DNA from 3 places in the Cupriavidus sp. GW823-FHT06D04 genome. Region 1 is predicted to be linked to each of the others. Evidence: predicted binding sites of a transcription regulator. Region 1 holds the regulator's gene; each other region holds the start of a gene.
The links. The regulator sigma-54, encoded in region 1, starts transcription at its own class of promoters, with help from an activator protein. The targets are predictions, from matches to a motif close to TGGCANGNAANCTGCTTT.
Positions count from the first base shown of each region.

Region 2: a site for sigma-54 is predicted at 944-961, ahead of AC1Q7H_RS28965 (circularly permuted type 2 ATP-grasp protein). Genes of this name have one in related genera too.
Region 3: a site for sigma-54 is predicted at 1,484-1,501, ahead of AC1Q7H_RS13505 (ethanolamine ammonia-lyase subunit EutB). Genes of this name have one in related genera too.

Region 1 is NZ_JBXAHL010000002.1:123,433-125,673, forward strand. It holds gene hpf (ribosome hibernation-promoting factor, HPF/YfiA family) at 275-625, opposite strand; gene AC1Q7H_RS04275 (RNA polymerase factor sigma-54) at 674-2,161, opposite strand.
Region 2 is NZ_JBXAHL010000031.1:4,450-6,690, forward strand. It holds gene edd (phosphogluconate dehydratase) at 1-204, shown strand, start outside; gene AC1Q7H_RS28960 (gluconokinase) at 354-860, shown strand; gene AC1Q7H_RS28965 (circularly permuted type 2 ATP-grasp protein) at 1,186-2,241, shown strand, end outside.
Region 3 is NZ_JBXAHL010000008.1:148,990-151,230, reverse strand. It holds gene AC1Q7H_RS13505 (ethanolamine ammonia-lyase subunit EutB) at 1-1,307, opposite strand, end outside; gene AC1Q7H_RS13500 (AI-2E family transporter) at 1,511-2,241, shown strand, end outside.

The DNA of each region.
Region 1 (2,241 bases):
CCGGGCCGGGAGCCGGCGCACCGATGCGGGGCGCGGCCAGGATTCCCTCTCTTTGTATGGCGCAGCATACACCTTGGCGCTGCGCTTGCGAACACTCTTGCCCATTCGGGTGAAAAGCGTTGGCTCCGGCGCCACAGCCGGGCCGCACCGCCAGTGCGGGCGCGGCATGCCGGCGGCAACCCGGAACGCAAGGGCGCAAAAAAGCCGCGCTTCGTGGCGCGGCTTGCCTGTTCAATCCTGATTCAGCAGCCCGCTGCGGGGCTGCCGGGCACGGTCATTGCTGCATTTGCGCTGCGGCCATCTGGTACTTGACCGCTTCGCGGTCGTGGCCTTGCACGCGATCCTTGTAGCGGATCACCTGACGGTCCAGCTTGTCGACGAGTGCGTCGATCGCTGCATATAGGTCTTCGTGATGCGCCTCGACAAAGATGTCCTTGCCCTTGAGATGTAGATTAATTTCCGCGTACTGACGCCGGTCCTTTTCCTTGTGGTTGTCGACAGAGAGCAGCACGCTAACGCCAATGACCTGATCGAAATGCCTGACGATTCGCTCCAGCTTCGTTTCCACGTACTCACGCAGAGGGGGCGTGATGTCCAGGTGGTGTCCACTGATCTTGAAGTTCATAGCGCTTCTCCTTCTGAAAGAGCCTCACCAGGCAGGCGGTGGGCTCGGCTACAAAGACTTGCGGAGATTGACTGCGGGGATCTTCAGGGCTTCGCGATACTTGGCAACAGTGCGGCGCGCAACAACAAAGCCTTGCTCACCCAGCAGTTCGGCAATGCGACTGTCGGAAAGGGGATTCCTCGGGTCTTCGGCTCCTATCAGTTGCTTGATCAAGGCGCGGATGGCCGTTGATGAAGCCGCGCCACCGGTTTCGGTGGACACGTGGCTGCCGAAGAAGTACTTCAGTTCGAAAGTACCCATCGGCGTTGCCATGAATTTATTGGTCGTCACCCGGGAGATGGTTGACTCGTGTAAACCCAGTGTATCGGCAATCTCCCGCAAAACCAAGGGGCGCATGGCGATTTCGCCGTGACTGAAAAAGTTCTTTTGACGCTCGACAATGGCCTGCGAGACACGCAGGATTGTGTCGAACCTTTGCTGGATGTTCTTGATCAGCCAGCGCGCCTCTTGCAGCTTTTGCTGCAGTCCGGCCGTGCCGGACTCACCCTTCGCGCCACGCAGGATTTGGGCATACATATCGTTGATGCGCAGCCTCGGCATCACATCCGGATTGAGCTGCGCGATCCAGCCGCCGCCACCCTTGCGCACGAACACGTCCGGCACCACAAAGTCCGCTTCCGGGCGGCTGTACGCATGGCCGGGGTAGGGCGCCAGCGAGCGGATCAGTTCGTGTGCGGACTTCAGTGCCACTTCATCTACCTGCAGCGCCTTCTTCAGCCGCGTGTAGTCGCGTACTGCGAGCAACTCCAGGTGATTGCTAACGATGTTCAGCGCCAGTTCGCGTTGCGGGTGCGTCAGGCGTCGCAACTGCAGGGCCAGGCACTCGGCGGCGTTGCGCGCACCCACGCCGGGCGGGTCGAAACTCTGCAGCAGCGTGAGGATGGCGTGGACTTCGTCGATCTCGAACTCGAGTTCTTCCGGCAACTCCGTGCAGATCTCCTCAAGCGATGCGCTCAGGTAGCCATCGTCGTCGAGCGATTCGATCAGGAAGATGGCCAGGCCTTTGTCGCGCGCCGAGATCTTCAGCGGCGTGAGCTGCTCCATCAGGTACTCGCGCAGCGTGGGCTCGGCCTCGCGCAGCTGCATCGGCGTTTTTTCATCCTCGTCGCCCTGGGGGCGGCGGGCAAAGTCGTCCAGGCTCCAGTCGCCGCTGCCGTAGTCGTCGCCGTTGCCGTTGCCGCTGTCGCCATAGCTGTCGTCGTCACCCGCGCCGTCGGCGCGAGCCTCGCCATTGCCCTGGGGCTCAGCCGGGGCGGGCGCCGGTGCGCTCTGCAGGTTGACCGAGCCGTCGGCCGCCACGCGCAGCGGGCTTTCGATCCAGTCGTTCTCGCGCTCGAGCAGCGGGTTTTCCGTCAGCGCCTGTTCGACCTCTTGCTGCAGTTCCAGCGTGGAGAGCTGCAGCAGCCGGATCGACTGCTGCAGTTGCGGGGTCAGGGCCAGATGCTGGGAAAGACGGAGCTGTAGCGACGGTTTCATGCGAGCTATTCTATGCGCATCTTTCCGTTGTTGGAACGGAAATTGCTATCGCTTATGCGGTCCGATCGCCGCTGGCTGTG
Region 2 (2,241 bases), on a different contig from region 1:
GAATTCGCGGCGCGCGAACTGGCCGCGGCGCCGGACGACGATTTCGCGCAATTCAGCCTGGGGCGCGGCCTGTTCGGCCTGTTCCGGCGCCACGCGCGCATCGCGGAAGAGGGCGGCAGCGCACTTGACCTGTCTGAGGCGGATGCCGAGGCCGGCGCAGGCCGGCGCCAACGTACCGCAGCGGCGCAATCCGTCGCACAATAGCCAGGCCTGAGGCCGATTTTCCCCTGAAGTTTCCTGCGGGGCGGCAGCGCCCCCGGGCGTCCTTGCGCCGCCGCAAGGACGCCCAGCTGGACCGACAAGGACAGACAAGGATGGCGACACCATCCGATACCAAGACCGACGGAGCAGACATGATCTATATCCTGATGGGCGTTTCCGGCAGCGGCAAGACCACGGTCGGCCAGTTGCTGGCGCAGCGCCTGGGCTGCGGCTTCCATGACGCCGATGCATTCCACAGCGACGCCAACAAGGCCAAGATGCACGCGGGCATCCCGCTGACCGACGAAGACCGCTGGCCGTGGCTGGCGGCCATGCGTGCCGCCATCGACGCGGCCCGGGCCGAAGGCCGCACCCATGTGTTCACCTGCTCGGCATTGCGCCAGGCCTACCGCGACCGGCTGACTCCGCCCGACGGCGGCGTGACCTTCGTCTTCATGAAGGGCGACGCATCGCTGATCGGCACGCGCCTGTCCGCGCGCACGGAACACTTCTTCAACCCCGACCTGCTGCAAAGCCAGTTCGATACGCTGGAAGAGCCCAGCGACGCGCTGGTGCTCGACATCCGCCAGTCCCCCGAGGCGCTGGTCGCCACCATCCTGCAGGCCACGGTGTCGCAGGGCGCCGGCGCGGCGCGCTGACCGCGCCGGCCGTTCCGGTCGGCTCGTTCCCGCGCAGCCCGCAAGCGGCCGCCAGCCTGGCTGGCGGCCGTTTTTGCGTGCGCTGGCAGACATCTTGCTAGTTCACTTTCCGTGCCGGCCGGCACCCGCCAGCTTGCGGGATTCGCCGGTACGGGTATGCTGAAAGGGCCAGTGACTCGACAGTATCGCCGTGGGCGCCCCGAACGGGCAGGCGCGGCGGGCTGGGGACAGGAAAGCCAGGGCAAAACCAGGGCAGCCGGTAGCGACCACGAAGTCGCAATGAAGCGGTAGCACCGGAAGCCCGCGACATGGAGGAACGGCCATCATGGCGGGGCGGTATTTCGACGAGATGCTGGACTGGCGCACGGACGGGGCGCAATTAGTCATCCAGGCGGGGCAGGCATTGCCTGAAGGCGCGGTGCGCCCGCATTACCGGCATTTCGCTGACTGGCTGGCGCGGCAGTCTGAAAGCACGATGGGCAACAAGCGCGCCGAGGCCGACCTGATCTTCCGGCGCGTGGGCATTACCTTTGCCGTCTACGGCGACAAGGATGAGGCCAACAGCGGCACTGAACGCACCATTCCGTTCGACGTGATCCCGCGCATCTTCCCGGCCAGCGAATGGGCGCTGCTGGAAAAGGGCCTGCGCCAGCGCGTGGCCGCGCTCAACCGCTTTGTCCACGATATCTACCACGGCCAGGACATCATCCGCGCCGGCGTGATCCCACCCGACCAGATCTACAACAACGCCCAGTACCGGCCCGAGATGCTCGGCGTCAACGTGCCGCACGACATCTATGCGCACGTGGCCGGCATCGATGTGGTGCGCGCCGGCGAGGGCGAGTTCTACGTGCTGGAAGACAACCTGCGCGTGCCCTCGGGCGTGTCGTACATGCTGGAAAACCGCAAGATGATGATGCGGTTGTTCCCGGATCTGTTCGCGCGCAACCGCGTGGCGCCGGTGGCCCACTATCCTGACCTGTTGCTCGACATGCTGCGCGGGGTGTCGCCGCAGGCCATTGCCGATCCTACCGTGGTGGTGCTGACACCGGGCATGTACAACTCGGCGTACTTCGAGCATGCCTTCCTGGCGCAGCAGATGGGCGTGGAGCTGGTCGAAGGCAGCGATCTCTTCGTCGAGGACGACCACCTGTTCATGCGCACCACGCAGGGCCCGCAGCGCATCGACGTGATCTACCGCCGCGTCGACGACGACTTCCTCGACCCGCTGGTGTTCCGCCACGATTCCTCGCTGGGCGCGGCCGGCCTGCTGTCGGTCTACCGCGCCGGCAACGTGACCATCTGCAATGCCATTGGCACGGGCGTGGCCGACGACAAGTCGATCTATCCGTACGTGCCCGACATGATCCGCTTCTACCTG
Region 3 (2,241 bases), on a different contig from region 1:
CCCATGCGCTGCAGCCAGGCCTCGAACTCCGGCGCGGGGCGCAGCCCCAGCACCTCGCGCAGGTACAGCGCATCGTGGAACGAGGTGCTCTGGTAGTTCAGCATGATGTCGTCGGCGCCGGGCACGCCCATGATGAAATTGATGCCGGCCACGCCGAACAGCGTCAGCAGCGTGTCCATGTCGTCCTGGTCGGCCTCGGCATGGTTGGTGTAGCAGACGTCGCAGCCCATCGGCACCCCCATCAACTTGCCGCAGAAGTGGTCTTCCAGCCCGGCACGGATGATCTGCTTGCCATCGTACAGGTATTCGGGACCGATAAAGCCCACCACCGTATTGACCAGCAGCGGCGAGAACGCGCGCGCCACCGCGTAGGCGCGCGCCTCCATGGTCTGCTGGTCGACGCCGTGGTGCGCATTGGCCGACAGCGCGCTGCCCTGCCCGGTCTCAAAGTACATCAGGTTGTCGCCAACGGTGCCGCGCGCGAGCGCCTGCGCGGCATCGTGCGCCTCGGCCAGCAGCGACAGGCTGATGCCAAAGGCCGCATTGGCGCGCTCGCTGCCGGCCACCGACTGGAACACCAGGTCCACCGGCGCGCCCTGCCCGATCGCGCGCAGCGTGTTGGTGACATGGGTCAGCACGCAGGATTGCGTGGGGATGTCGAAGCGGCTGCGCAGCTCATCGATCATGCGCAGCAGCGAGACGATGGCGCCCAGGTTGTCCGAAGCCGGGTTGACGCCGATGGTGGCATCGCCGCAGCCATAGAGCAGCCCGTCGATGATCGACGCGGCAATGCCCTTGGGATCGTCAGTCGGGTGGTTGGGCTGCAGCCGCACCGAGAGCCGGCCCGGCAGCCCCACCGTGCTGCGAAATCGCGTCACCACCTGGCACTTGCGCGCCACCGCCACCAGGTCCTGGTTGCGCATCAGCTTGCTGACCGCGGCGGCCATCTCCGGGGTGATCCCCGGCGCCACCCGCGCCAGCGTGGCGCTGTCGGTCTCATGCAGCAGCAGCCAGTTGCGCAGGTCGCCCACGGTGGTGGCGCCGATGGCGGCAAAGGCCGCGCCATCGTGCCGGTCCAGGATCAGGCGCGTGACCTCGTCGTCCTCATACGGCACCAGCGCCTCGGTCAGGAACTGCTTGAGCGGCACCTCTGCCAGCGCCAGCCGCGCGGCCATCCGCTCCTGCTCGCTGGCCGCGGCAACGCCCGCCAGCGCGTCGCCGGAGCGCGCAGGGCTGGCCCGGGCCAGCAGCGTGCGCAGGTCGGCAAAGACGTGGCGGTGGGTGCCGATGGTGTGGGTGTAGGCCATGCGCTCCGTTCCTGGGCTCTGGGGAAAACGATGACAGCGGTGCGCCAGGCGCCTTGCCGGGCACGATTCCCCCTAATATAGACAGCCTTTGCGTGTGCCGTGATGCCAACATCGCCTCAGCGCACACGGCCTGACTCAGGAACAACATCTGGATCGGCGAGAATTCAGAATAAATTTGAGCAAATTGCATGCCGGAGACCCCGATGAAAGACCCCGACCCGACCACCACCCCGCGCCTGCTGCCGGCCGCGTGGTACAGCGTCGGCACCGTCGCTTACCTGCTGACCGCCCTGGCGCTCTGGACCGTGCTCCACGCCAACCTGGTGGCGGCATTGCTGTCCGGGCTGCTGCTGTACTCGCTGGTGGACGTGCTGGCGCCGCGCCTGAAGCGCCTGAACCAGCGCCACGACGCCCTGGCCGTGGCCATCCTGTCGGCGCTGATCCTGCTGGCGCTGACGCTGGCGGGCTGGCTGCTGGTGCGCTTTGTCAGTGGCGAGGGCAATACCCTGGACGGGCTGCTCAACCATGTGGCCGACATCATCGACCGCTCGCGTGGCCAGATGCCGCCGTGGCTCAGCGATGCGCTTCCCAACGGCGTGGACGAGCTGGCCAACACGCTGATCGAGACGCTGCGCGAGCATGCCGCGATGGCGCAGAAGCTGGGTGCCGAGGTGCTGCGCACGCTGGTGCATATCCTGATCGGGCTGGTGATCGGCGCGATGGTGGCGCTGTACCGCGCGGTGGTGCGGCCCAACCGCCGGCCGCTGGCCGCGGCGCTGGTGGCGCGCGCACGCACGCTGCAGCAGGCGTTCTCGCAGTTCATCTTCGCGCAGATCCAGATCTCGACCATCAACACCGTGCTGACGGCGATCTACCTGCTGCTGGTGCTGCCGCTCTTTGGCGTGCACCTGCCGCTGACCAAGACGCTGCTGGT